DNA from 4 places in the Kitasatospora sp. NPDC056273 genome. Region 1 is predicted to be linked to each of the others. Evidence: riboswitches for the same ligand, from Rfam matches in the RefSeq annotation. Region 1 holds a riboswitch; each other region holds the start of a gene.
What was found. A riboswitch is a leader RNA that binds a small molecule or an ion and turns the genes downstream of it on or off. The one in region 1 is predicted to bind cyclic di-AMP.
Positions count from the first base shown of each region.

Region 1 (4,755 bases):
GGCCCGGTTGACGTTGGTCAGGCCGCGGACCAGCTGGGTGGTGAGGAAGACCAGCAGCACCCCGAGGAGCGAGAGCCCGGCGATCTGCCAGGGCGCCTCGATGTCGTACACGTGCCGGATGTCGTGGCTGTCGTAGAAGTCGAACACTCGGTACCCGTGCCAGGAGGTGTAGGTCGGGAAGACCCAGTGGTACAGCGGGTAGAGCGCCGCCGCCCAGCCGAGCAGCAGGAACACCAGCGTCACCGCGAAGCTGAACACCGCCCAGGGGAGCATCAGCACCTGGTACAGCACGGCCTTCCAGCCGGCCCCGTCCGCCAGCCGCGCGGTGACCGCGCCCCAGCTGCCCTGGCGGACCCGGCGCACCGGCTCCGGGCCGGGGACGTCCAGGGCCAGCATGCCGCGCACCCGGGCCCGCTCCAGCCGGCCGAAGCCGCGGGCCGTGGCGGTCAGGGCGCCCAGCACGGGCAGGCCGAGCGCGGTGACGAAGGTGGCGAGGCCGAAGCAGAACATCGTGACCGCGACGGCGAAGCCGAGGATCGCCACCGGCAGACCGGTGAGCGCGTAGCCGACCTCGCGGTAGTAGTACGCCGAGAACGGGGCCCGCCACAGGGCCGGACGCCGCTCGGTCCGCCGGGCCCGGACGGGGCGCGGGTCGTCACCGCGACCGCCCAGAACGTCCCACTCCCGGTCCTCCACGCTGCGGCTGCTGCTCATGTTCCCGGCCCCCGGCCCCTCGTGCTGTCGTCTGTCGCTCGTTCGTCCCGCTGACTGCGTCCAGTCTGGTGGACGCGCCGCCCGGCCGTGATCCGGAGGCCTGGCGGATCCGGGGTGGGGTTAACCCCCCTCCACCCGGGCGGCCGGGCCCGGCCACTCCTCGGCGAGCAGCGTGAAGAGGTACGCGTCGGACCGGTCGCCGCCCGCGGACCCGGCGGACCGGACCCCGCCCTCGGACCCGTCGGACCGAGGCCGCCCCTCCGGCCGGAAGCCCAGCCGGGTGAGCACCCGGCCGGGGGCCGGGTTGGCCGCGGCGGTCCGGGCGGTCAGCTGGTGCAGGCCCAGGGTGCCGAAGGCGAAGTCGCCGAGCAGGCCGACGGTCTCGCCCGCGTAGCCCCGGCCCCAGGACCCGCGGGCCAGCACGCACCCGAGGTCGGCGGCGCCGTGCCCGTCGAGGGTGAGCGCGGCCTGCCCGATCGGCGTCGCGTCCCCGGGCTCCTCGGCGTCGGCGAGCCTGGTGACGGCGAGCCGGTAGGTGTCCCGCTCCTCGGCCATCGCCTCCTCCAGGTAGAGCTCGATCTGGTCGGCGCAGTCCTCCCGGCCGCTCGGCCCGAAGGGCAGGTGGCGGGTGACCTCGGGGTCGCCGAACAGCGCGTGCAGCGCGTCCACCTCCTCCTCGGTGTGGTGGTACTCGCGGACGGCCAGGCGCGGGCCGGTGAGTCGTACGGGGACCATGGCTGCCGACCCTATCCCCGCCCGGCGGCTACCGTTCGGACTATGAACGACGAAGACCTGCGGCTCGCCCCGCGCACCAAGGCCGCCGACCTGCTCGCCTGGGCGGCCGAGCAGGGCCGCGCGCCGGTGGCCGAGGGGCCGCTGCGCGCGGTGCTGGCGCTGCTGGAGCTGGGCGAGGGCAGGATGCACGACGGCTGGCCCGAACTGACCTCCGACGCGGTGGAGCACCTGCTGTACGAGCGGCTCCACCTGTACGTCCAACCCGCGCCCGAGGAGGACCCGTTCGCCTACGGCGACGCCGTCCGGCTGCTGGTCGACCACCAGCGGGCGTCCCGGCGGCTGAACGCCAAGCGCCAGGAGCGGCTGCACGCGGAGGCCGAGTGGCAGGGCGAGGTCGCGGCCGGGCTGCTGCGCCGCGCCGACCTGGTGACCTGGCCCCGGCTGTACGCGCTGCTGCTGCACGCGTACGGGGTGGACGTCACGGACCCGGCCGCGGTGCGGGACTGGCTGGCCGGCTTCGGGGAGCTCCCGGAGGAGGAGCGGCTGGCCGCGTACGAGGCGCTGGCACCGGCCGGCTGGCTGGACGAGCCGGACGAGCAGGGCTGGGGCCCGGGCCGGGTGCTGTCGGTCGGCATGGCCACGGACGGCGCTCGGCGGCTGCTGGAGCAGGGCCTGATGCGGCGCAGCTACCGCAACCTGGCGGAGCTGACCGCGCTGGGGCGGCCGATGCCGGAGGAACTGGCCGGGGACTTCGGGCGGTTCGAGGAGGCGGCGGCCGAGGCGGCGCTCGACCTGTTCGGCGGGTGGACGGTGCCGGGGCTGCCGCGGCTGCTGGTGACGGAGTTCCCGGAGCTGGCGCCGGAGCCCGGCCAGGAGGAGATCGAGGCGTACCTGGCGCAGCTGCCCGCCGAGGAGTGAGACGCCGCGGCGAAGCCCCCGGTCCGGTGCTGGTGCTCCGGGCCGGGGGCTTCGCGCTGGGTCCGCCCGGGCGGGTGCCTCAGGGCGGGTGCGTCAGGGGTTGAGGCCGCGCTGCTGGAGCCAGGGCTCCGGGTCGACCGGGGCGCCGCCGCCGGGGCGGACCTCCATGTGCAGGTGCGGGCCGGTGACGTTGCCGGTCGCGCCGACCTTGCCGATCTGCTGGCCGGCGGCGACCTTGCCGGAGCCCTTGGTGATCGCGGAGAGGTGGCAGTACCAGATCTCGGTGCCGTCGGGCAGGGTCTCGACGATCCGGTAGCCGTACGAGCCGGCCCAGCCGGCCGAGGTGATGGTGCCCTGGCCGAGCGCGTGGACCGGGGTGCCGGTGTCGGCGGCGAAGTCCAGGCCGGTGTGCAGGTTGGCCCAGTAGCGGGCGCTCTGGCCGTAGTGGGCGGAGAGCCGGTAGTCCGTCACCGGGAGGGTGAGGGCGGCGGCCTTGGCCCGCTCGGCCTCCTCGGCGGCGCGCTTGGCCTCGGCCTCCTTGGCGGCGGCCTTGGCCTCCGCCTCCTGGGCGGCCTGGAGCCGGGCGGTCTCCTCGGCGGCGGTGCGCTGGCTGTCGGCCTGGTTCTGGATGCGGGCGGCGAGCGCGAGGCCGGGGTCGGCGGAGAGGGCGACCGCCGTCTCGTCCGGGGCCTCGATGGCGGGGGCGGCGGCCGGGGTCGCCGAGGTGAAGCCGGTGGCACCCAGGGTGGCGGCGACGGCGGTGACGCCGAGCAGCGGGGAGGTTCCGCGGGTCTGACGCGGCATCCGGTGGCGGTTGGTCTCGGCCTCCGCGGCGAAGTCCTCCGGGCCGAAGGCCTCGGGGCCGTCCGGGCCGGGGTGGTCGAGGAGCTGGGTACCGGCTGCGAAGCCGGCCGGGTGTGCCGGGGTGTGCGTCGACGCCACGGAGGCGCGCTCCTTTCCTTCCTTCGCGCCTACCGGGTTAGCTGACGGGTTCGGAGCAGGAAGGTCTCCTACGGCCGGGCCGGAGCCCCGCCGATTCACCCCAAGGAACGTGGTTCCCCGGCTCCCTGACCTGCCCGGAGGCCGGTCGGTGGGATTAGGCGACGGCGCACGGTGCCGTCTGGGTACGGCGTTGACAACCGCGCTGCGTTATCAAACGTTAATCCTAGGAGGCTCTGATTCCAAGCCATCCGTTCGGAGCAGCCCCGCGGCAGGTGATCGGACGTCAACGAACGGTCCCTCATGCACGGCCCCATCTGAGTACGCCTACTCATGTGCGGCCCGGCCGGGCCGCAGCATCCTGACGCCATGAGCGCACCGATGCAGACCCGCACCACGGCCGCCTACTACCTCCAGGCCGTCCTGTCCTTCGCCCTGTCGGGCACCGCCCTCGCCGTGGGGATCATCTACCTGCCGGTCGGCGGGTGGACCCGGGCCTTCCTCGGACTCGGCCTCCTCTTCACGGTCAGCTCCGCGTTCACGCTGGCGAAGGTGATCCGGGACCGGCAGGAGTCCAACGACATGGTCACCCGGGTGGACCAGGCCCGGCTGGAGAAGCTGCTCAGCGAGCACGACCCGTTCAAGGTCGAAGGGGTCTGACCACCCCTCCCCCTCTTCTCCGTCGCCTCCGACGCCTCCGACGCCCGACCGCTTGACGGCTAAGGCTATTAGCCTTAGCTTTATGGCTATCGGCAGCACCGCCGATGCCCCGCACCGGCGGCCCGAGGAGGACCCCATGAACGGCACCATCACCCCGAGCACCCAGTACCTCACCGTCCCCGGCGGCCGGATCGCCTACGACGACACCCGGCAGGGCGACGGCACCCCGGTCGTCCTGCTCCCCGGCATGCTCGACAGCCGGGCCGCGTACCGGCACCTGCGCCCGCTGCTCGTCGCCGCCGGCCACCGGGTCGTCACCATGGACCTGCGGGGCTTCGGCGAATCCTCGATCACCTGGGACGACTACGGCCCGGCCGCCCTCGCCGGCGACGTCCTCGCCCTGCTCGACCACCTCGGCATCGAGCGCGCCGTCCTCGCCGGGAACTCGTACACCGGGGCCACCGTCGTCAAGGCCGCCGGGGACGCCCCCGAGCGGGTCGCCGGGATCGTCCTGCTCAACGCCTTCGTCGAGAACCCGCCGCAGGGCGCCCTGATGCGCGGCGCCATGGGCCTGATGGGCGCCGCCCTCGTCCACTGGCCGGCCGCCTGGGGCTTCTACCTGCGCCGGATGGCCTTCCCCGGCGCCAGGCCCGCCGACTTCGACGCGTACGTGGACGGGCTGGTCGCCGCGCTGCGCACCCCGGGCCGGAAGACCGCCACCCGCGGGTACGTCCACGGCGACTCGGCGCCGGTCGGCTGGACGGCCGCGGTGCGGTGCCCGGCCCTGGT
Region 1 is NZ_JBHJSJ010000048.1:48,921-53,675, reverse strand. Features, by position in the region: gene ACFCY1_RS31855 (sensor domain-containing protein) at 1-714, opposite strand, end outside; gene ACFCY1_RS31850 (GNAT family N-acetyltransferase) at 835-1,449, opposite strand; gene ACFCY1_RS31845 (hypothetical protein) at 1,492-2,367, shown strand; gene ACFCY1_RS31840 (M23 family metallopeptidase) at 2,461-3,309, opposite strand; cyclic di-AMP (ydaO/yuaA leader) riboswitch at 3,322-3,480, opposite strand; gene ACFCY1_RS31835 (YiaA/YiaB family inner membrane protein) at 3,676-3,966, shown strand; gene ACFCY1_RS31830 (alpha/beta fold hydrolase) at 4,049-4,755, shown strand, end outside.

Region 2 (4,755 bases), on a different contig from region 1:
CGCCAGCTGTAGTACATCAGACCGGAGCAGTCGAACGCGTGCGGGCCGGTGGCCCCGTAGACGTACGGGGAGCCGATCATCCGCACCGCGGCGGCCAGCGCGGCCGCCCCGCGCTCGGAGGCGGGCGGGGCGGTGCCGAGGTCCAGCCGGTCGGTGCCCCGGGTGGCGCGCTGCTCGGCGTCCCGGGCGTCCTGGACCGCCAGCCGGGCCCGCTCGACGGCGCCCAGGCCGTTCAGCAGCTTCTGCGCCCCGGCCAGCCGCTGCTGGACCTGCTGCTTGCTGTCGGCGAGCGAACGCCGGGTCCGGTCCAGCTCGGCGAGCTTGTCGGCCGCCTCGGTGCGGCGCTGGTCGAGCCGGCGCTGGCGGGTGATCAGCTCGTGCAGGGTCTCCTGCTGGCGCACGGCGGCCTGGCCCTGGGTGCGGGCGCGGGCCAGGTAGCCCTCCGGGTCGGGCGAGAGGATGAGCTGGGCGGTCTGGGTCATCCCGCCGCCGCGGTACTCGGCCCCGGCCACCATCGCCAGGTCGCCGCGCAGCCCGTTGAGCTGGTCCTGGGCGAGGGCGATCTCGCCCTGGAGGATCGTGGTCTCGCCCTGGAGCCGCCGCTGGGCCTCCTGCGCGGCGTTGAACCTCTCGGACGCCTGCTCGGCCTCGTCGTACAGCTGCTCGACCTGCGTCTTGACGTCCTGACGGTCGCCCGGGTCGGGGCTGGCGGGGGCCGCCTGGGCGCTGCCTCCGGTGGCCGCGCCCAACGCGGTGGCGGCGGCCGCGGTCAGCACCAGCGCCCGGGTGAGCAGTTGGGAACGGCGGTGCACGGGCATGGCGGCAGCGGCTCCAATCCTGCGGCGCGGCCCCCGCCGCCGCACCGGGACGGGCGGCCGTCGAGCGGGAGTCCGGTGGCAGACGTTAGCGAGTCCGGGCAAGCGAGTCCAAACCCCTCCCAACCCGAATATTCACTCCCCAATCGGACATCAGATCGAGCCGCCGGAAAAGCCGCAGGCCCGGCCTCCCCTGGGGGAGACCGGGCCTGGAGACGTCCGAGCGGGGATCAGACCCGCACGATGCCGGTCAGCGGCATGTTGGTGACCGCCTCGTAGCGCACCGACGCGCCCGGCTTGGGCGCGTGCAGCACCTGGCCGTTGCCGGCGTAGATGCCGACGTGGTGGGCGTCGGTGTAGAAGATCAGCAGGTCGCCGGGCTGGGCCTTGGAGAGGTCCGTCCCGAGCCGGGTGCCGGCCGAGGCCTGCGCCTGCGAGGTGCGCGGCAGCGACACGCCGGCCTGGTTGTACGCCCAGACCATCAGACCGGAGCAGTCGAAGGAGCCCGGGCCGGTGGCGCCCCAGACGTACGGGCTGCCGATCTTGGAGGCGGCGGCGGACAGCGCGGCGGCACCGCGCGAGCTGCCGGGGGCCACGTTCACCGGAGCGGTGGTCGTGGGGGCCGAGAGGCTGCCGCGGCTGTTGTCGCGGGAGGCGCGGTCGGCCTGCTGCTGCTGGGCCTGGGCGGCGTCGGCCTTGGCCTTCGCCTCGGCGGCGGCCTTCTCCTCGGCCTGGCGCAGCGCCTGGCGGTCCTGCTCGGTCAGCGTGTTGAGCAGGTCCTGGGCCGCCTTCAGCTTGCCCTGGACCTCGTCCTTGGAGGCCTTCAGCTGCTGGGTGGTCGACTCCAGCTCGGCGAGCTTGCCCTGGGCCTCGTTGCGGTCCTGGTCGAGCTTGCGCTGCTGCTCCTGGAGCTCCTTCAGCTGACCCTTCTGGGTGCTGCCGGCCTGGTTCAGCGCGTCGGCCTGGCTGAGGAAGCTGTCCGGGCTGGAGGAGAACATCAGCTGGACGGTGGGGGATATCCCCCCGTTGCGGTACTGCTCGCCGGCGATCTCGGCGAGGCCGCCCTGGAGCTCGGTGACCTGGGCCTGCTGACGGGCCACCTGGTCCTGCAGGCCGGAGACCTGCTTCTCCAGGTCCTGCTGCTTGGCCTGGGCGGCGTTGTAGTTCTCGGTCGCGACCTCGGCCTGCTCGTTGAGCTGGTCGACCTGCCCCTTGACCTGTTCCTTGGTCGGCTGCGGGTCCGCGTGGGCACCCTGCGCGGAGAGGACGACGGCTGCGGCGGCGACGCCGGTCAGGATCGAGACCCGGGCGCGGCCGGCGGGCTTGGGACGACGATGGGACGCCACGAAGGCGGACTCCTTCTTCCTACGGCCGCCTACCGGGTGAGCTGACGGGTTCGGGCCGGAAGCATGCCCTACGACGCCTCACGGCCGTTCCACCGGCCGACCTGGCGCCGATTCACCCCGGAGGAACGTGGTTCCCCGGCTCCGCTCCGCAGCGCCCCCTACCACTGGGCTCCCCTGTCGGACAGTCGCTTCGACCTGTCCCGCTGCCTTGCGAACTCGACGGTAACCACCGCCGCCACCCTGGCTGGGCGATCGACAGTGCGGTGGTTCGGAGCATGACCCTAGTAACTGAACCGTGATCGGTTCAAATCCTTGTCAGAAAAAAGACAGAAGATTACCCAAGTTCCTTTGTGAAAATGACCGATGGTGACCATTGACGCACACAAGGCTGATCGGTTCTCACCATGTGGTCGTCGAAGGGCCGGAAACCCGAAACGCCACCCCGGACGGGGGTGGCGCTTTTCACAGGCCCCCGCGGAAGCCCCTCGGGCGTGTCGGGCCGTCAGACCCGGCGGATGGTGTTGATCGACATCGCGTCGGCCTTCATCACCTTCACCACGTCACCGGTGTGCGGCGCGTGGACCACCATGCCGTTGCCGATGTACATCCCGACGTGGTGCATGTCGGGGCCGTAGATCACCAGGTCGCCCGGCTGGGCCTGGTCCAGCGAGGGGATCCGGGTGCCGTAGTGGCCCTGCTCCTGCGAGGTGCGCGGCAGCGAGACGCCCGCCTGCCCGTACGCCCAGACCATCAGGCCCGAGCAGTCGAAGGTGGTCGACCCGGTGGCGCCCCACACGTACGGCGAGCCCTGCTTGCTCATCGCCTTGGCCAGCGCCGTGGCCGCGTAGCCGCTGGCCGGCGGCAGGCTGCCGAGGTCGACCCGGTCGCTGCCGCGCGAGGCGCGGTCGTCCTGCGCCTGCTGGGCCCGCAGCGCGGCGCGGTCGGCGGAGCTCAGCGAGTTCAGCAGGTCCTGGGCGGCCTTCAGCTTGGTGTTGACGTCCGACTTGGCCTGGTTCAGGTCCTTGGTGGTGGTGTCCAGCGAGGCGAGGACGGCGGCCGCCTCGGTCTTCTCCTGGTCCAGCCGGCGCTGCTGGTCCAGCAGCCCCTTGAGCGCCTCGGCCTGACTGGTGCTGGCCTGCTGGACGGTGGAGGCCTTGTCCAGGTAGCCGGACGGGTCCGAGGAGAGCATCAGCTGGACGGACGGGTCGATGCCGCCGCTGCGGTACTGCTCGCCCGCCACCTCGGCGAGGCCGCCCTGGAGCTGGGTCATCTGCTCCTGGCCGCGGGCCACCTGGTCCTGCAGCTGGTCGGCCTGCTTGCGCAGCTGGTCGGCCCGCTCCTTGGCGCCGTTGTACTTCTCGGCCGCCTGCTCCTGCTCCTCCTGGAGCTGGTCGATCTGCGCCTTGACGTCCGTCTTGTTCGGCTGCGGCGCGGCGTGCGCGGCCACCTGGGCGGAGAGGGCGACCGCGGTCGCAGCGGCCGCGGTGAGCACGGAGATCCGTGCGCGGCTCGGCTGCTTGGGACGGCGGTGGGAGGCCAAGGGACCGGCTCCTTCTTCCAACGGGCTCACCTGATGGGATGAGATTCCGGAAAATAGGTTTGACGCCAGACCCTAGTGAAGATCTATCCGTTTTGCCACTCCCCCGAAGGCGTGAACTCCGGTCCCCACACTGACTTCACCGGACTCGCACAATGCTCCGAAACAGGCCCTGACCAGGCATCATGCGAACCTCCCCGGGTTCAGGGCCGGGCCAGCCGGTTCAGCAGCAGCACCGACGCCACGGGGCGCGCGCCCGCCTTCCGCACGCCCTCCGCGACCTCCCGGTCGGTGGACACCACCACCACCGGACGGCCCTGCGGCTCGGCCCGCACCAGACGGCGGATCAGCTCGTCGGCCGTCTCCCCGGTCCGGCTGAACCGCACCCGGACCCCGCGCGGTGGCGCCATGATCACCGGGACGTCCAGGTCCTGCCCGTCGAACACGCAGGTGACCTCCGCCTGGGTCCGCTGGGCCAGCATCGCCAGCCCGCCCAGCAGCCGGATCCGCTGCTGCTCCAGCGGCAGCGTCGGATAACCGGTCTTGGTCACGTTGTAGCCGTCCACCACCAGGTGCACCTGGGGGATCGCCAGCAGCTGGTCCAGCAGCGCCGGATCGTCCTCGGCCAGCCCGCGCCGGGCCACGTCGTGCGGCGAGGCCGCCCCCGGCACCACCGCCTCCACCAGGTCCGCCGGGCGGATCTGGGCGACCGGCAGCGCCAGCTCCCGCTGGAGCCCCTGGGCCGACTGCAGCACGGTGTCCAGCAGCAGCCGCAGCCGCATGTCCTCCACGCTGCGCCCCTCGCGGGCCGAACGGCGGCCCTGCTCGGCCGCGTTCTCCAGCTCCAGGACCCGGTGCCGGAGCCGGCGCGCCTCGCTCTCGGCCGCGCCGCGCTCGGCCGCGGCCTGCGCCTTCAGCGCGTCCAGCTCGCCGGCCACCCGGCGGGTCTCGGCCTGCGCCCGGCGGGTGTCGCTCTCCAGCGACCGCACCCTCTTGCGCAGCGACTCGGCCTCCCTGCGGACGCCGTCGGACTCGGCCCGCTGCCGGTCCGCGTCCG
Region 2 is NZ_JBHJSJ010000007.1:397-5,151, forward strand. Features, by position in the region: gene ACFCY1_RS08655 (C40 family peptidase) at 1-818, opposite strand, end outside; gene ACFCY1_RS08660 (NlpC/P60 family protein) at 1,046-2,161, opposite strand; cyclic di-AMP (ydaO/yuaA leader) riboswitch at 2,172-2,325, opposite strand; gene ACFCY1_RS08665 (C40 family peptidase) at 2,664-3,701, opposite strand; gene ACFCY1_RS08670 (NYN domain-containing protein) at 3,902-4,755, opposite strand, start outside.
Region 2: it holds a riboswitch for cyclic di-AMP, as region 1 does, so the genes downstream of both, ACFCY1_RS08660 (NlpC/P60 family protein) here and ACFCY1_RS31840 (M23 family metallopeptidase) in region 1, are expected to answer to the same signal.

Region 3 (4,755 bases), on a different contig from region 1:
CGTCCGGAACCAGTGCGCCGTCTCCGGGTGCCGTCCGCGCACGTGGAAGTACCCGACCACGGCGAAGGAGCAGAGCGTCTGCACGACCAGGATCGCCATCGTCCCGAGCAGCGCCAGCAGCGTGTACAGGTGCGCGTACGGGTCCATGCCGGCCGCCAGGAACCCCGCCACCAGCCCCACCGCGATGACCGACTGTGTGACCGAGGCGACGTGCGGCGAGCCGTGCCGCGGATGGGTGCGGCCGAGCGCCGGGTGCAGCAGCCCCTCCCGCCCGATCGCGTACAGGTACCGGGCCGCGCACTGGTGGAAGGCCATCGCGCAGGCGAACGAGCCGGTGACGACCAGCCATTGGAAGACCTTCACCGCCCAGGCCCCCAGGTGCGCGGCGAGCTGGTCGAAGAACAGGCTGTTGCCGTCCTTGCCCGGCACCGCGCCGCCCGCCACCGCGACCGCCCGCTCGACCCCGTTGCCGGACACGATCATCCAGGACACGAAGACGTAGAGCAGCCCGACCCCGATCACGGAGATCAGCGTGGCCCGCGGCACCACCCGCTTCGGGTCGCGGGACTCCTCGCCGTACATCGCGGTGGACTCGAAGCCCACCCAGGACCAGAACGCGAAGAACAGTCCGAGCCCGGCCGCCGAGGTGCCCGAACTCCCCACCCCCTTCAGCGCGTTCAGCGGGTTCAGGGTCCCGGCCGCGAGCCCGTCCGGCCCGCCGCCGGAGAGCAGCACCGCCAGTGAGACCGCCGACAGGACGCCGATCTCCAGCACCAGCGCGACCCCGAGCACCCTGGCCGTCAGATGCAGGTCGAACCAGCCCATCACCCCGATCACCGCCGCCCCGAACAACGCGTACCAGCCCCAGCCGACGTCCACCCCCAGCTGCGAACGGACCAGCCCGCGCAGCGAGTACGCGAAGAAGCCGAGGGCCGCGGCCTCGGTGACGACGTACGCGAGCACCGCGAGCAGCCCCGAGGCCATCCCCGCCACCCGCCCCAGCCCGTGCGAGACGTAGCCGTAGAACGCGCCGGCCGCGGTGATGTGCCGGGCCATCGCCACGTAGCCGACCGAGAACACCGTCAGCACCACGGTCGCCACGATGTACGCCGCGGGCGCGCCCGCGCCGTTGCCCTGACCGACGATGATCGGCAGGTTGCCGGTCATCGCGGTGATCGGGGCGGCGGTGGCGAGCGCCATGAACACCACGCCGACCAGGCCGACCGAGTCCGCCTTCAGCCGGTCGACCCCGCTCGCCCCGGGCCGCTCCCGCCCGGCCGTCTCCCCCGCCACGCCCCCGCTGCGGACCGCCATCCGGCCTCCTCGCCTCCCGGCCCGCCCGACCGCCGGACCGGCCGGGCGCTGACCGTCCGCCAGCATGGCGCCCCGGAGGCACCCGGAGATCCCGGCGACCACCCTGCGGGACACCGGAGTTGACGCTTCGTTCGATCGCTCGAACACCCCGGGCGGGCCCGGGAACGAAAGCGGCCGGCCCGGCCGCACGAGGAGGTCCTCATGCGGCCGGGCCGGCCTGGGCGTGTCCCGCGCCCATGTCCGCCGTGCGGCGATCACCCGGTCGAGCGGTCACCCGACATGACCATCCCGGGCGATCGGTTCGCCCGCAGCGGCGGTGGTTCCTGGTACCCCGGAGCTCTCGGGGTCAGAGCGCGACGCCGTGCGCGCGCAGGTAGGCGACCGGGTTGATGTCCGAGCCGTACTCCGAGCCGTTGCGGATCTCGAAGTGCAGGTGCGGGCCGGTCACGTTGCCGGTGGCGCCGGAGAGGCCGATCTGCTGGCCGGCGGTGACGGTCTGACCGATCCTCACGCCGATCGAGGAGAGGTGCGCGTACTCGGCGTAGTGGCCGTCGGCGAGCCTGATCTCGACCTCGTTGCCGTAGGCGCCGCCGTTGCCGGCCTTGACCACGACACCGTTGGCGACGGCGCGCAGCGGGGTGCCGGTGGAGGCGACGAAGTCCTGGCCGGTGTGGTGGCCGGAAGCCCACATCGAGCCGGCCACGCCGTAGGCGGTGCCGAGCCGCGGGCCGGCCAGCGGGGCGACGAAGCCGGAGGTGGCGGCGGCGACCGGAGTGGCGGTCACGGCCTGGGCCGGAACGGCGACCTGGAGCTGGGTCTCGAGCTGCGCGGAGGGCTTGGCGGCCTCGGTCTGCACCTGGACCTGGGCCTGCGGCTTGGCGGCCTGGGTCGCCGGAGCGGACGGCTTGGCGGGCTTGGCCGGAGCGGCGGGCTTCGCCGGGGCGGCGTCGGCGGCCGGCGCGGCGGCGTGGCCGGACAGCGCGAGCTGCTGGCCCGGGAAGATCAGGTTCGGGTCGGCGCCGACGACCGAGCGGTTCTGCTCGTACAGCGCGTGCCAGCCGCCCTCGACGTTCTTGGCGTCGGCGATCTTGGACAGGGTGTCACCGCTGACGACGCGGTAGCTCTCCTGCGCGGCCTGGGCGGCCGGAGCGGCGGCCTTCGCGGCCTGCTTGGCCTCGGTGGAGGCGGCGGCCGGAGCGGCCGGGGTGTGGGCCTGGGCGCTCATCGCGGTGACGAGCGGGAGGGCGAAGGACACACCGGTGACGGCGGTGGCGATGCCGATGCGGGCGGCGCGGGGCAGGGCGATACGACGAGCCTGTGCAGGCATGGAATTTTCCTCTCCGACGCCTGCGAGGTGAGCTGTCGGGTTCGGGCTGGAGTTGCCCGGCCGCTTGCGCGGCTTCACCCCAAGCCGGTCCTGGACGCCCGCGCCCTGAGGCGCGAACTCCGGTCCGGCGACTTACCTGTGGGTCCCCCGCTCCTGCCGTACAGAGTTCGTTTCGAACCACCGGGCAGCGGCAGGACTCGGCGTTCCACCCGGCGGATCCGTCCGGACTGGCCGGGCGGTCGCTGAACTAAAACCCATCCGTTCGGGTGAAGCAATGTCGATCTCTTGAAACGGCAACGATCCCCCCTCCCACAGTGACCCTCCGCAGGCCCGAGCCCACGGTGCGTACACAACCCATTCACCCCCCGCCACTGATCCACGACCCTGCGCCGAGATCGGCCACGCCGCGCACCCGTCCGCTCACGCACCGCCAGCCGCCAACACACCCACCGGTGACCCTTGTCACGTGCGCCTCGGCAGCGCAGGATTCGCCCGTGGCCACCTCCAAGGCCGGCACCCTGCGCCTGGGCACCGCGCAGGGTCGCTGGGTACTAATGGCGACGGTGCTCGGCTCCAGCATGGCGATGCTGGACGGCACCGTGGTGAACGTCGCGCTGCCCCGGATCGGCGCCGACCTCGGCGCCTCCCTCGCGTCCCTGCAATGGACCCTGAACGCCTATCTGCTCACCCTGGCGGGCCTGATCCTGCTCGGCGGCGCGCTCGGCGACCGCTACGGGCGGCGCAAGGTCTTCCTGATCGGCGTGGTCTGGTTCGCCGTCGCCTCCGCGGCCTGCGCCGCCGCACCGAACATCCACGTGCTGATCGCCGCCCGCGCCGTCCAGGGCATCGGCGGGGCGCTGCTCACCCCCGGCTCGCTCGCCATGCTCCAGGCCGTCTTCCACCCTGACGACCGCTCGGCGGCGGTCGGGCTCTGGTCCGGCCTCGGCGGGGTGTCGGCGGCGGTCGGCCCCTTCCTCGGCGGCTGGCTGGTGGACGGCCCCGGCTGGCGCTGGATCTTCCTGCTGAACCTGCCGCTCGCCGCCGCCGTGATCGCGGTCACCACCCGGTCGGTGCCGGAGAGCCGGGACGAGGGCGCCTCCGGCCGCTTCGACGTCCTCGGCGCCGTGCTCGCCGCCCTCGCCCTCGGCGCGATCACCTACGCGCTGACGGCGGCCGGCGAGGGCCTGTCCCCCGCCGTCTGGGTCAGCGGGGTGCTCGGAGTGGCGCTCGGCGTCGCCTTCGTGGCGGTCGAGCGCCGCGCGCCCGATCCGATGCTGCCGCTCGGACTGTTCTCCTCCCGGCTGTTCACCGCCGTGAACCTGGTCACCCTGTGCGTGTACGCGGCGTTCAGCGGCGTCTTCTTCCTGCTGGTGGTGCAGCTCCAGATCGTGTCCGGCTTCTCGCCACTGGTCTCGGGCTTCGCGCTGGTGCCGATCACCGTGCTGATGCTGCTGCTGTCCGCGCGCGCCGGGCGGCTCGGCAAGCGGATCGGCCCGCGCATCCCGCTGACCGTCGGCCCCCTGCTGTGCGCCGCCGGGGTGCTGCTGATGCTGCGCGTCGGCCCGGACTCCTCCTACTGGGTGGACGTGCTGCCCTCCGTCACGGTGATGGGCTGCGGCATGACGCTGCTGGTCGCACCGCTGACGGCGACCGTGCTGGCCGCCGTCGAGGTCCGGCACGCGGGCATCGCCAGCGGGGTCAACAACGCCGCCGCCCGCGCGGCCGGCCTGCTCGCGGTCGCCGCCCTCCCGGCGCTGGCCGGGCTGAGCGGCGACGCCTACCGGGTGCCCTCCTCGGTCGACTCCGCCTTCCACACCGCGATGCTGATCTGCGCGGGCCTGCTGGCCGCCGGCGGGCTGATCGCCCTCGCGACCGTACGGGGCAACGTGCTCGCCGCCGACGACCAGCAGGTGGCCGAGCCGAACTGCGACTGGCCGTGCGGCACCACCACCCCGCCGCTGGACCCGGGCCACGTCCCCACGACGCGCGAGGGCCCCGCCACCGGTCCGGCGGCGGGGCCCTCGGCTCAGGGCTGACGAGACGTCAGAGGATGTCGCCGGGCGCGTACTTGGCGGCCTCCGGGTAGGCGGCCGCGACGGCCTCCACCTGGCGGA
Region 3 is NZ_JBHJSJ010000020.1:38,142-42,896, reverse strand. Features, by position in the region: gene ACFCY1_RS19635 (APC family permease) at 1-1,314, opposite strand, end outside; gene ACFCY1_RS19630 (peptidoglycan DD-metalloendopeptidase family protein) at 1,661-2,641, opposite strand; cyclic di-AMP (ydaO/yuaA leader) riboswitch at 2,644-2,844, opposite strand; gene ACFCY1_RS19625 (MFS transporter) at 3,196-4,677, shown strand; gene purB (adenylosuccinate lyase) at 4,685-4,755, opposite strand, start outside.
Region 3: it holds a riboswitch for cyclic di-AMP, as region 1 does, so the genes downstream of both, ACFCY1_RS19630 (peptidoglycan DD-metalloendopeptidase family protein) here and ACFCY1_RS31840 (M23 family metallopeptidase) in region 1, are expected to answer to the same signal.

Region 4 (4,755 bases), on a different contig from region 1:
TCCCAGCGGGCCCCGTGCTCCGAGCGGGCCCGGCGTTCCGGACGAGCCCTGACCCCGGGACAGGCCCTGCGCTCCGGAGGAGCCCTGCCTTCGGGACGGACCCCGCGCCGGACGGCGCGCGGCCGGTCGACGGACACCCCGGGAGGACCGCACCCCGGGCGCTTCCAGCAGGCCCCGTCGAGAGCCTCCGGCACCACGGAACCGCGAGCGGCTCAGCGCGGCCGGGCGGGCCGGGCGGCCGGACGGATCCGGGAGAGGCCTCCGGAGCGAAGACATCCGGAGGAGACAAAGACAAAGGCCGTCGTGGTGTCGGCACCCACGACGGCCCCCCGATGATGGAGCACGGCGGCCGGTCAGACCGCCAGGTGGTCGAACTCCCCGTCCTTCGCCCCCAGCAGCAGGGCGGAGATCTCGGCCCGGGTGTAGATGAGGGCGGGGCCGTCCGGGAACCGCGAGTTGCGCATCGCCACATCGCCGCCCGGCAGGGCCGCGAACTCGACGCAGTTGCCCTGGGAGTTGCTGTGCCGGCTCTTCTGCCAGACCACCCCCTGGAGATCGGCGGCGGCCATCCCGTTGTAGGTGTCGTACGAGCCGTGCGTGTCCTGCGAGTCGTGCATAGAAATCTCCCGAAGAGCTCCGGAGTTGTCGTCCAGCGCGGCGCCCCCGGCACCGCCGAAACGAACGGACCGGCCCCGTACCGGTCCGGCACAACGCCTCACTTGACGTGATGATAGCCGCAGTGCACGTGCATCAGCACGGGACATTGCAGGTGCACGAGGCCTTTTACCCGCAGCCGCGAACTCTTCACGGGCCCTTCCCCTGACGGTACGTAAACGGACATAGCCGATGAATCGTCGAGCCCGCGATAACCGGCCGTGAGCACCTCCCCGCTGAATGTTGATCTTCGAATGCCGGGAGTCGCCCGCCCGTGACCCTCCGTCAAGCCGGGCTCATGCTGTGAGACATCTCACGCGCCCCGGGTGCAACGCCCGCCCCCTCGGATCGCGTCGGGACAAGCACCGGCCACCACGCGGGGGTTGGGCGAAGAATGTCCGGATTGTAGGCAAAGCGCCCGGACCGGCGCCGGAGACGCACCGGGTCCGTACCGCGAGCACGCGAAACCCGTACGGCAGCCGACTGCAAGCCGGACGGGCCGATGTCCTACGATCTCCGGCATGAGCACCGCAGCCATTCCGGGCGCGCCACTGCCCGTCCGTACTCCAGGCTCCCGTGCGCGGGGGCGCCACCGTCGTCCCGAGCGCCCCGAGATCCCGGCCGGCGCCCCGGCCCTGGTGCTCGCCGTGCCCGCGACCGCCGGGCCCGAGTCCCGCTCGGTCGTCGAGGAGCTGCTCTCGATCGTCCGCACCGAGCAGAACGGCGTCCAGACGGCCGTCGGCTACCTCCCCGGTGACGGTGCGGCGGGCGCGAGCGGCGAGGACCGCACCGTGGCCGAGCTGCTGGCCCTGGCCGCCGAGGCCGGGCGGCCGATGCCCGTCCTGGTGCCGCTGGTGCCCGGCCCGCACACCTTCCTGACCGGGCTTCACGCGCTCGCCGCCGAGTACGGCGCGCCCGTCACCGACCCGCTGGGCCCGCACCCGCTGCTGGCCGAGGCCGTGCACGTCCGGCTCTCCGAGGCCGGGCTGGCCCGGGCCGACCGCGCCCGACTGTTCGCCATCGCGACCGCCGCGGACGGCGTGGTGCTGACCACCGTCGGCGGCGAGGACGCGGCCGCCGCGGCCGGCATCACCGGCGTGCTGCTGGCCGCCCGGCTGGCCGTGCCGGTCGTCGCCGCCGCGCTCGACGTGCCCGGCTCGGTGGCCGCGGCCGTCAACCACCTCAAGGACACCGGCTCGCAGCGCCCGGCGCTGGCCCCGCTGGTGATCGGCCCGGAGGCGGACTCCGAGCTGCTCGCCACCGCCGCCGAGGAGACCGGCTGCCCGTCGGCCGCGCCGCTGGGCGCCTACCCGTCGGTCGGCCAGCTGATCGCCTCCACCTACCTGGCCGCGCTGCCCACGCCGTCCCCGGAGGACCTGGCACGGGCCGAGGCGGAGGCGGCGGCCGCCGCCGAGGCCGAGGGGGTCGTGGAGGGCTCCCGTGGCGCCCACGCGGCCGCCGAGGGGCCTGGCGGACGATAAGGACACCGCGCGCGGGTTCGCGCGCACCGAAGGGCCCGGAACGGATCGCGTTCCGGGCCCTTCCGTGTACTTCCCCCACCCCGTCCGTCCCGTACGGGAGTCACCCGGCAATGAAGGGGAATGTCCGTTCTGGCGCTATTTGAAAGGAAATAGGGAGCGTGGATTCACATGCTCCGATCGCGACCGCTCCCCCACCCGCCGGAGTGCGCCACTCCGCGATTCGACGCACCGTCACGCCACTCCTGAGGCGGAGCCAGTTGTCGGCTTCCACAACAGCATTGCCTGAAAACGATCATTTACGATCATGGTGAGTGGCAATTTTGGCAGTTTCCACTAAACCGTGATGCACATCACAGTGGTTTGCAGTTTGAACTTAAGTCTGATTAACGTGCTCCCCGTTCGTGACCACACGAACCCGGTCATCCGCAACGCCGAGTCCTGCCGTCGGATGTCCTGGAAGCGCGAAAACGCACCACGGCAGGAGCGGGGGACCCACAGGTAAGTCGCCCCGGACCGCTCTCCGGAACGGTCCAGGGCTAGGGGTGAAGCCGTGCTCACCGCACGGCCGGGCAACTCCAGCCCGAATCCGACAGCTCACCTCGCAGGCGTGGGAGAGGACCACGTCTTCATGCTGCCCACCAACGGCACCCGTCTGTCCGGCCGTACCCGTCGCGTGATCGCCGCCCTCGGCGTCGCGGGCGTCGGCCTCACCGTCCCCTGCCTCACCACCGGCACCGCCTCGGCCGCCTCCGTCGCCACCTGGGACAAGGTCGCCCAGTGCGAGAGCGGCGGCAACTGGAGCATCAACACCGGCAACGGCTTCTACGGCGGCCTCCAGTTCACCTCCAGCACCTGGTCCGCCTTCGGCGGCACGGCCTACGCGGCCCGCGCCGACCTGGCCACCAAGGACCAGCAGATCGCCGTCGCCGAGAAGGTCCTCGCCTCGCAGGGCCCCGGCGCCTGGCCGGTCTGCTCCGTCCAGGCCGGGCTCACCAAGGGCGGCGCCGCGGCCGCCGTTGACACCTCGGCGGGTTCGACCGCCGCCAAGCCCGCCGCGCCCGCCCAGAGCGCCAAGCCGGCCGCTCCGGCCGCTCCGGCCGCGAAGCCCAGCGCCAAGCCCGCGCAGCCGCAGACCCCCGCCGCGAAGCCCGCCGCGCCCGCCCAGGGCGACGCGCAGGCCTCCACCGACTCCGCCGCCTCCGGCAACCGGAGCGACTGGGTGCAGAAGCGCCAGCAGCAGGCCCAGGGCGGCGACTACACCGTCGTCGAGGGCGACTGGCTGTCCGCGATCGCCGACCAGCACAAGGTGCAGGGCGGCTGGCAGCGGCTGTACGACCTCAACCGCGGCACCCTGACCGAGGGTCCGGACACCATCTACCCGGGCCAGCAGCTGTCCTTCGGCGGCAACGGCCAGGCCCGGGCCGGCCAGTCCTCCGCCGGCACGTCCGGCTCGGACTTCACCTGGTTCGACCGCTCGCAGAAGTCCGGCCAGTCCGCGAACGGCGGTGCCGTGAACGCCCAGCCGACCGCGCAGCCCGAGGCCCCGGCCGCCAAGCCGTCCACCAAGCCGGCCGCGAAGCCCGCCACCAAGCCCGCTCCGCAGCCCCAGGCCCAGACGCAGACCCAGACCCAGACCCAGGCGCCGGCCGTGACCGGCAGCATGGCCGCGGCGGTCTCCTTCGCCGAGTCGAAGGTCGGTCAGGCGTACGTCTACGGCGGCACCGGCAACGGCGGCTGGGACTGCTCCGGCCTGACCCAGGCCGCGCTGCGCGCCGCGGGCGTCTCCGTCCCGCGCGTCGCCGCCGACCAGGCCGCCGCCAGCACCCACGTCTCGCTGGACAGCCTCCAGGCGGGCGACCTGCTGTTCTGGTCCAACAACGGCAAGGACTCCGGCGTCTACCACGTCGCGATCTACATCGGCAACGGCAAGTACGTCGAGGCCGCCAACCCGAGCTCGGGCGTCCGCGAGCAGAGCATCGCCAACTGGGCCCCGGACTTCGCCGGCCGGGTCTGAGGACGGCGCGCGGTCCACGGTCCACGGCTGACGGACCTCCGGTAACAGCTGACGGGTAACAGATAACAGCTGACAGATTTCAACATCTGTCAGCTGTTATCCGTCAGCTGTCGGCCGTCGTCCGAACGCTGACCGCCCACCACCCCCGGGGAGAGTCTGGTCGCTCCTCCCCGGGGGTTCCGGCGTTCCCGGGGCCACGGCGTGCCCGACCGTTCCCGACCGCGGTTCCGCCCCGTTCCGTGGTGGATCGCCGCCCCAGCGGGCATGCTGCTGCTCTGCACCCGAGGAGGAGTCACATGGCCCAGGTCACCGTCACCCTCGACGCGAACCTCGCGATCGACGCGATGATGCTTTCCGGCACCAAGAGCCCCCAGGACGCCGTCGAACTGGTCCTGCGCGACTACCTGGCCCGCGGCCGCCGCACCGAGACCCGTACCGGCGAGGCCGCCGACGGGCACCGCCTGACCGCCGACCGCCCGACCGCCCAGGAGGGCTGACCCACCCCACGGCCCGCCACGGTCCGGCACGGCCCGCGACGGCCGACCGCGCGCACGCCGACGGGCCCCGGAGAGCGATCGCCCTCCGGGGCCCGTCCGACGGCCGTGG
Region 4 is NZ_JBHJSJ010000034.1:13,518-18,272, forward strand. Features, by position in the region: gene ACFCY1_RS26525 (DUF397 domain-containing protein) at 354-617, opposite strand; gene ACFCY1_RS26530 (hypothetical protein) at 1,176-2,135, shown strand; cyclic di-AMP (ydaO/yuaA leader) riboswitch at 2,586-2,756, shown strand; gene ACFCY1_RS26535 (transglycosylase family protein) at 2,743-4,149, shown strand; gene ACFCY1_RS26540 (hypothetical protein) at 4,446-4,646, shown strand.
Region 4: it holds a riboswitch for cyclic di-AMP, as region 1 does, so the genes downstream of both, ACFCY1_RS26535 (transglycosylase family protein) here and ACFCY1_RS31840 (M23 family metallopeptidase) in region 1, are expected to answer to the same signal.